DNA from 2 places in the Streptomyces sp. NBC_01498 genome. Region 1 is predicted to be linked to the other one. Evidence: riboswitches for the same ligand, from Rfam matches in the RefSeq annotation. Region 1 holds a riboswitch; the other holds the start of a gene.

Evidence for each region. Region 1 has a riboswitch for glycine ahead of gcvT (glycine cleavage system aminomethyltransferase GcvT). Riboswitches for the same ligand answer to the same signal wherever they lie in the genome.
Region 2: linked by a shared signal. The riboswitch ahead of gcvP (aminomethyl-transferring glycine dehydrogenase) and the one ahead of gcvT (glycine cleavage system aminomethyltransferase GcvT) in region 1 are both predicted to bind glycine.

Annotation. Positions count from the first base shown of each region.
Region 1 is NZ_CP109598.1:1,901,597-1,904,998, forward strand. It holds gene OG875_RS07835 (enhanced serine sensitivity protein SseB) at 1-451, opposite strand, end outside; gene OG875_RS07840 (AAA family ATPase) at 1,018-1,692, opposite strand; glycine riboswitch at 1,851-1,948, shown strand; gene gcvT (glycine cleavage system aminomethyltransferase GcvT) at 2,122-3,285, shown strand; gene gcvH (glycine cleavage system protein GcvH) at 3,377-3,402, shown strand, end outside.
Region 2 is NZ_CP109598.1:6,378,643-6,382,044, forward strand. It holds gene OG875_RS27260 (DNA polymerase IV) at 1-1,122, shown strand, start outside; gene OG875_RS27265 (PRC-barrel domain-containing protein) at 1,119-1,523, opposite strand; glycine riboswitch at 1,636-1,733, shown strand; gene gcvP (aminomethyl-transferring glycine dehydrogenase) at 1,911-3,402, shown strand, end outside.

The DNA of each region.
Region 1 (3,402 bases):
CCACGGGGTCCTGCTGCCAGTCGGGCTCGAAGAGCCGTACCCGGCCGCCGTTCGCGGGCCCGTCGAGCGGCGTACGGCCCACCCGGCACAGCTCGGCGACGGCGGGCGGCGGCAGCGGGGCGCCGACGGCACCGCCGGGGTTCACGGCGATGCCGAGCTGCGGCGGCAGCCCGCGCGCGAACTCGCGGGCCGGGGCGACGGTGAAGGACATATGGGCCCCGACGCACTGGAGGAACTGCTGCTCGGAGCTGAAGACGGGGACATAGGGGGCGCCCTCGATCTCCAGGGTGGGCAGATCGAGGCTCCGGCTGTCGGGCCCGCCGCCGTTGGGCAGGGGCACCCAGATCTGGCTGCGCCCGAGCACCTCGACCAGCCGCCCGCCGGCCCCGCCGACCCCGACCGAGGCGGCGAGCACCTCCTCCAGCTCGTTGCCCGGCCATGCTGTGTTCACTGACTCTCCCGTATCGCGCACACGTTCGCGCAGAACCCTAGCGCCACGGGGGCGCTGCCGCAGTGGCCGAGGGGGTGCGGGTGCGGGGCGGCCGGTACGGGGCCGACCCGGCCGGCCCGGTCCGGACCCCCGGCGGGGGCCGGTTCGGGGGCTGCCGCTGCGGGCCGGTGCCGTGATCCGTCCGCCGGCGGCCGACCAGGTCGCCGTCCCGCATGCAGGCGGGACCAGCTGCCGCTGCCGCCCGGACGACGAGCCGTCCGGGCGGCGTCCGCGCCGCACCCGCCGGACGCGGGGGCACGATCCGCCGGGAGCGCCCGGCGTGCGACGGGGGCGACGCGCCAGCGGCCGACAGGCGGGACCAGTTGCCGGTGTGCCGTCCGGACGGCGTCCGCATCGCTCCCGCCGGACGCAGCGGCGCAGTCCGCCGGGGCGCCCGGCGCACGACGCCGGCGACGCGCCGCCGAGATCCGACCGCGCCGGCCACCGGCGGATCCGTCGTCCGTCACGCGTGCGGGCGGGACGTAGCTGCCGCTGCCGCCGTGGACGACGAAGCCGCCCCTCGCGCGTCAGTTCCCCGGGAAGTCGATCCCCGTCAGGGTGCCCGCCGAGGTGCGGTCCAGGAGGATCGCGGAGGTGCAGCCGCGTGGGAGGCGGTCCGATTCCGCGTGGGTGACCAGGTGGGAGATCGCGCGGCGGTGGCGGGCGAAGGCGTAACCGGAGACTCCCCGGCCCCGTTCGCGCTGGCCCGCGCGGGCCGTCGTCGGGGGCACGTCCAGCAGCAGCAGGTGCAGCCGTCTGCCGCGCCGCCGTGCCTCGCGCGCCAGCCAGCGCCGTACCCACGCCTGGGTGCCGCAGTCGTGCACCACCACGCTCGCGCCGGAGCGCAGCGCGCGCCGCAGCCCGGCGTAGTGCGCGAGGCGTACGAGCGGCCGGTAGACGGCGTACGGCAGTCGCGCCGGCAGCCGCCGCGCCCAGCGGTCGCGGGTGTCCTGCGAGTCGATGCCCCGTCCGGCCGCGGTCCGGCCGATCAGCGTCGACTTCCCGCTGCCCGGCAGTCCGGAGACGACGACCAGGTCGCCCTCGGCGAACGTCAGGCGCCGGGGCCCCCGCCGCCCCCGTTCACGGAGGTCCCTGATGACCGGCACCACCAGCGCCGGCGCCCTGCGGGGGACCACCGCCGACTGGGCCGGCACCCCCGCCGTCGTCGCGAACGCGCCTGCACGGGACCGCTGCAACGTCATCGCCCCTCCCCCTGTCGGGTCCATCGCCGTGGCCGATGAACCCTTCCCCTGAAGTGTAAAGAACTGGTAATGCGGTACCAAGCGTTTTCCGGGCGCCCTCCCTCCCCCCGGCCGCCGTCGCGTGCGATGATGTGCGCGCCAACTCCATACCGGCCGTTCGAATCCGCGCGGGAGAGTCCTGGTCACCGTGGGTGCCGGGCGCCGAAGGAGCAAGTTCCTCCCTTGAATCTCTCAGGCCCAGTACCGCGCGGACGAGGCAGATCTGAAAAGCGAACCGCCGCCGGGGCGGTTCCACCCAAGGTGCAAGTCATGACCTCCGTACCCGTGCGTGTACGTGCGTGCGTGTCCGTCCGGTCGTGATGAACCTCTCAGGTTCCGATGACAGATGGGGAGGATTGTCCTCTCTGTCATGCCCTGGGAGCCACACCTATGAGCAATTCGTCTCACACCCCCGCCCCCGAAGCGGCCGGTCCCGACGCCCCGCGCCTCACCGCGCTCGACGCCGTGCACCGCTCGCTGGGCGCCACGATGACCGACTTCGCCGGCTGGGACATGCCGCTGCGGTACGCCAGTGAGCGCGAGGAGCACCTCGCCGTCCGTACGAAGGCCGGGCTGTTCGACCTCTCCCACATGGGCGAGATCACCGTCACCGGCACCCAGGCCGCCGAGGCCCTGGACTACGCGCTGGTCGGCAACATCGGCACCCTCGCCGTGGGCCGCGCCCGCTACACCATGATCTGCCAGGAGGACGGCGGCATCCTGGACGACCTGATCGTGTACCGGCTGGACGCGAGCGAGTCCCCCGAGTTCCTGGTCGTCGCGAACGCCTCCAACGCGCAGGTGGTGCTGGACGAGCTGACCGGCCGCGCCGCCGACTTCGACGTGGTGGTGCGGGACGACCGTGACGCGTACGCGCTGCTCGCGATCCAGGGCCCCGAGTCGGCCGGTGTCCTCTCCTCGCTCACCGACGCCGATCTGGACGGGCTCAAGTACTACGCCGGGCTGCCCGGTGTCGTCGCCGGGGTGCCCGCGCTGATCGCCCGTACCGGCTACACGGGTGAGGACGGCTTCGAGCTGTTCGTGGAGCCCCGGTACGCGGAAGGGCTGTGGCAGGCCCTGATGACCGCGGGGGAGCCCGTCGGGCTCGTGCCGGCCGGGCTGTCGTGCCGCGACACCCTGCGGACGGAGGCCGGGATGCCGCTGTACGGGCAGGAGCTGACGACCGGTCTCACGCCCTTCGACGCGGGTCTGGGCCGGGTCGTGAAGTTCGAGAAGGAGGGCTACTTCGTGGGCCGTACGGCGCTGGAGGCCGCCGCCGAGCGCGCCGCGACCGCGCCCCCGCGCACGCTCGTCGGCCTGGTGGCCCGGGGCCGCCGGGTGCCGCGCTCCGGCTACCCGGTCGTGTCCGGCGGTCAGGTGGTGGGCCATGTCACCTCGGGCACGCCGTCACCGACACTGGGCCTCCCGATCGCCATGGCGTACGTGGAGGCCCCGTACGCGGCGGCGGGCACGGCCGGTGTCGGGGTGGACATCCGGGGCACGGTCGAGCCGTACGACGTCGTCGCCCTGCCCTTCTACAAGCGCCGGAAGTAACCGCCCGGGAGCCGTGGGCCGCCGTGCCCGCGTCTCACTCCGCAAGACATGTGTTCACCACCACTCCCCCGCGTACAGGAGAATTCACGACATGAGCAACCCCCAGCAGCTGCGCTA
Region 2 (3,402 bases), 4.5 Mb from region 1:
AGTCTGGACGAGGCGTTCGTGGATCTGGCGGCGGGCGGTGTGGCATCCGACTCCGCGTCCGCGCGGGCGGCCGGCGAGCGGCTGCGGACGGACATCAGGGCGGTGACCGGGCTGACGGGCTCGGTGGGGCTCGCCGGGTCCAAGATGCTGGCGAAGATCGCCTCCGAGCAGGCCAAACCGGACGGGCTCGTGCTCATGGAACCGGGCACCGAGCGGGAGCTGCTGGCGCCGATGGGCGTGCGGACGCTGCCCGGGGTGGGGCCCGCCACCGGTGAGCATCTGCGCCGCGCCGGGCTGACCACGATCGCGGATCTCACGGCGGCCGGGGAGGACGAGCTCGTACGGCTGGTCGGGAAGGCGCACGGCTCGTCCCTGTACCGGATGGCGGCCGGGGGTGACGACCGGCCGGTGGTCGCCGAGCGCGAGACCAAGTCCGTGTCCGTCGAGGACACCTTCGACGTCGATCTGCACGACCGGGTGCGGATCGGGACGGAGGTGGACCGGCTGGCCGAGCGGTGTGTACGGCGGCTCCGCGCGTCCGGGCACTCCGGGCGGACCATCGTCCTGAAGGTGCGGCGGTACGACTTCTCGACGCTCACCCGCTCCGACACGCTCCGGGGCCCCACGGACGACCCGGTCGTGGTGCGCGAGGCCGCGCGGAGGCTGCTGGAGACCCTGGACACCATGGGCGGGGTGCGGCTGCTGGGGGTGGGGGTGACGGGGCTGACCGACTACACGCAGGAGGACCTGTTCGCACAGGCGGCGGCCGACGCGGACGCCGTGGCCCTCGCCCGGGAGGCCGGCCCCGGGACCGCGCCCCCCGACGGGGAGCCGGCGCCGCCGGAGTCCGGGGCGGAGCCGCCGGCCGGGCGGCGCTGGCCGGCGGGGCACGACGTGCGCCACGCCGAGTACGGGGCGGGGTGGGTGCAGGGCAGTGGCGTGGGGCGGGTGACCGTACGGTTCGAGGAGCCCACGTCGCTCGTACCCGGGCGGGTGCGGACCTTCCGTACGGACGATCCCGAGCTGGCGCTGTCCGAGCCGCTGCCGCTGGTGGCGGTGCCGCCGGAGCCGCCCCGGGCGGGCGGGGGCGCCGGGGATCCGGCGGGCCGGGAGGGGGCCTAGCGGGCCGGGTCGCGTGGGTCGTCCCGGCCCGCGATCCGGCCGAAGTCGCGGTCCGGCGGGCGGGAGGGGCGTTCCGGGGCCGGGGGCCCCGGCAGGTCCAGCCGGTAGTGCCGGTAGAGCTGGATCTCCTGGTCCGGGGAGAGATGCCGGCCGACACCGAAGTCGGGGGCGCCCTTGACGAGGCGGCGCTCGTACGGGACGTGCAGAGACCCGTCGCGGAACGTGCTCGGGGCCAGGGGGACGAACGCGTCCCTGCTGAACAGCCCGGTCCGTACCGCCGCCCACTCCGGCACACCCGTCGCGTCGTCCAGATACACCTCGTCGACGGTACCGATCCTGTGCCCGTCGCGGTCGTACGCCTTGCGGCCGATCAGGCTGCGCGGGTCGATGTCGGTCTGCACGGTCCCTCCAACTGGTCGCACACGCTCCCGCACCCTACGAAAGGGCACTTCGCGGGTATCGGCCACTCGGAGCCGGCGCGGAAAGCTCGCTGGTAGGCTGGCCGGTGGCTGTCGACCCCGTGCGGGAGAGCCGTCCGGTGAGACTGCCGGAGGCGCCGAAGGAGCAAATCCTCCCCGGAAACTCTCAGGCCCCCGTACCGCATGGACGAGGTCACTCTGGAAAGCAGAGCAGTGTCCGACGGCACCCGCTCTCACCGACGGTGAAAGCCGGCCCGTTCCCTGGGCGGACCGGTGAAACTCTCAGGTTGAATGACAGAGGGGGAGGCCGTCCGGGCACCCGTACAACGGTGCCCCTCGCAGGTCGCGACCGACCAGGAGGCCGCCCGTATGACAGCCCACCGCACCCCGCTCTCGCAGCTCGAGCGCGGCACCCCCTTCGAGCAGCGCCATGTCGGCCCCAACGCCGCCGCGCAGGCCAAGATGCTCGCGCAGGTCGGCTACGGCTCGCTGGACGAGCTGACCGCCGCCGCCGTACCCGACGTCATCCGGAGCGCCGAGGCCCTCGCGCTGCCGGCCGCCCGCACCGAGGCCGAGGTACTGGCCGAGCTGCGGGCCCTCGCCGACCGCAACGAGGTCCTTGCCCCGATGATCGGGCTCGGCTACTACGGCACGTTCACCCCGCCGGTCATCCTGCGCAACGTCATGGAGAACCCCGCCTGGTACACGGCCTACACGCCGTACCAGCCCGAGATCTCCCAGGGCCGCCTGGAGGCGCTGCTCAACTTCCAGACCGTGGTGGCCGACCTGACCGGGCTGCCCACCTCCGGCGCGTCCCTGCTCGACGAGAGCACCGCCGCCGCCGAGGCCATGGCCCTCGCCCGCCGCGTCGGCAAGGTCAAGGACGGCGTCTTCCTGGTCGACGCCGACGCGCTGCCGCAGACCGTCGCCGTGATCCGCACCCGGGCCGAACCGACCGGGGTCGAGGTCGTCGTCGCCGACCTGACCGACGGCATCCCCGCCGAGGTGGCCGAGCGCGGTGTCTTCGGTGTCCTCGTCCAGTACCCGGGCGCCTCCGGAGCCGTACGCGACATCAGGCCCGTCGTCGAGCAGGCCCACGAACTCGGCGCGATCGTCACCGTCGCCGCCGACCTGCTCGCCCTCACCCTGCTCACCCCGCCCGGTGAACTGGGCGCCGACATCGCCGTCGGCACCAGCCAGCGCTTCGGCGTCCCCATGGGCTTCGGCGGACCGCACGCCGGATACATGGCCGTACGCGAGAAGTTCGCCCGCAGCCTGCCCGGACGGCTCGTCGGGGTCTCCGTGGACGCCGACGGCACCAAGGCGTACCGGCTGGCCCTCCAGACCCGCGAGCAGCACATCCGCCGCGAGAAGGCCACCAGCAACATCTGCACCGCGCAGGTCCTGCTCGCCGTCATGGCCGGGATGTACGCCGTCTACCACGGCCCCGACGGGCTGCGGGCCATCGCCGAGCGCACCCACCGCTACGCGACCGTCCTCGCCGACGGCCTGCGCGCGGGCGGCGTCGGGATCACCCACGACGCCTTCTTCGACACGCTGACCGTACGGGTCCCCGGCCGCGCCGCCCAGGTGGTCGCCGCCGCCCGCGAGGGCGGGGTCAACCTGCGCCTCGTCGACGCCGACCACGTCTCGGTCGCCTGCGACGAGACCACCGGCCGCGCCCAGCTGGCCGCCGTGTGGGCCGCCTTCGGAGTCGAGGGCGACATCGAGGTCCTGGACAGTGCGTCACGTGACGCACTGCCGGATGCCCTGCTGCGCACCGACGACTACCTCGCGCACCCCGTCTTCCACCAGTACCGCTCCGAGACCGCGATGCTGCGCTACCTGCGCAGGCTCGCCG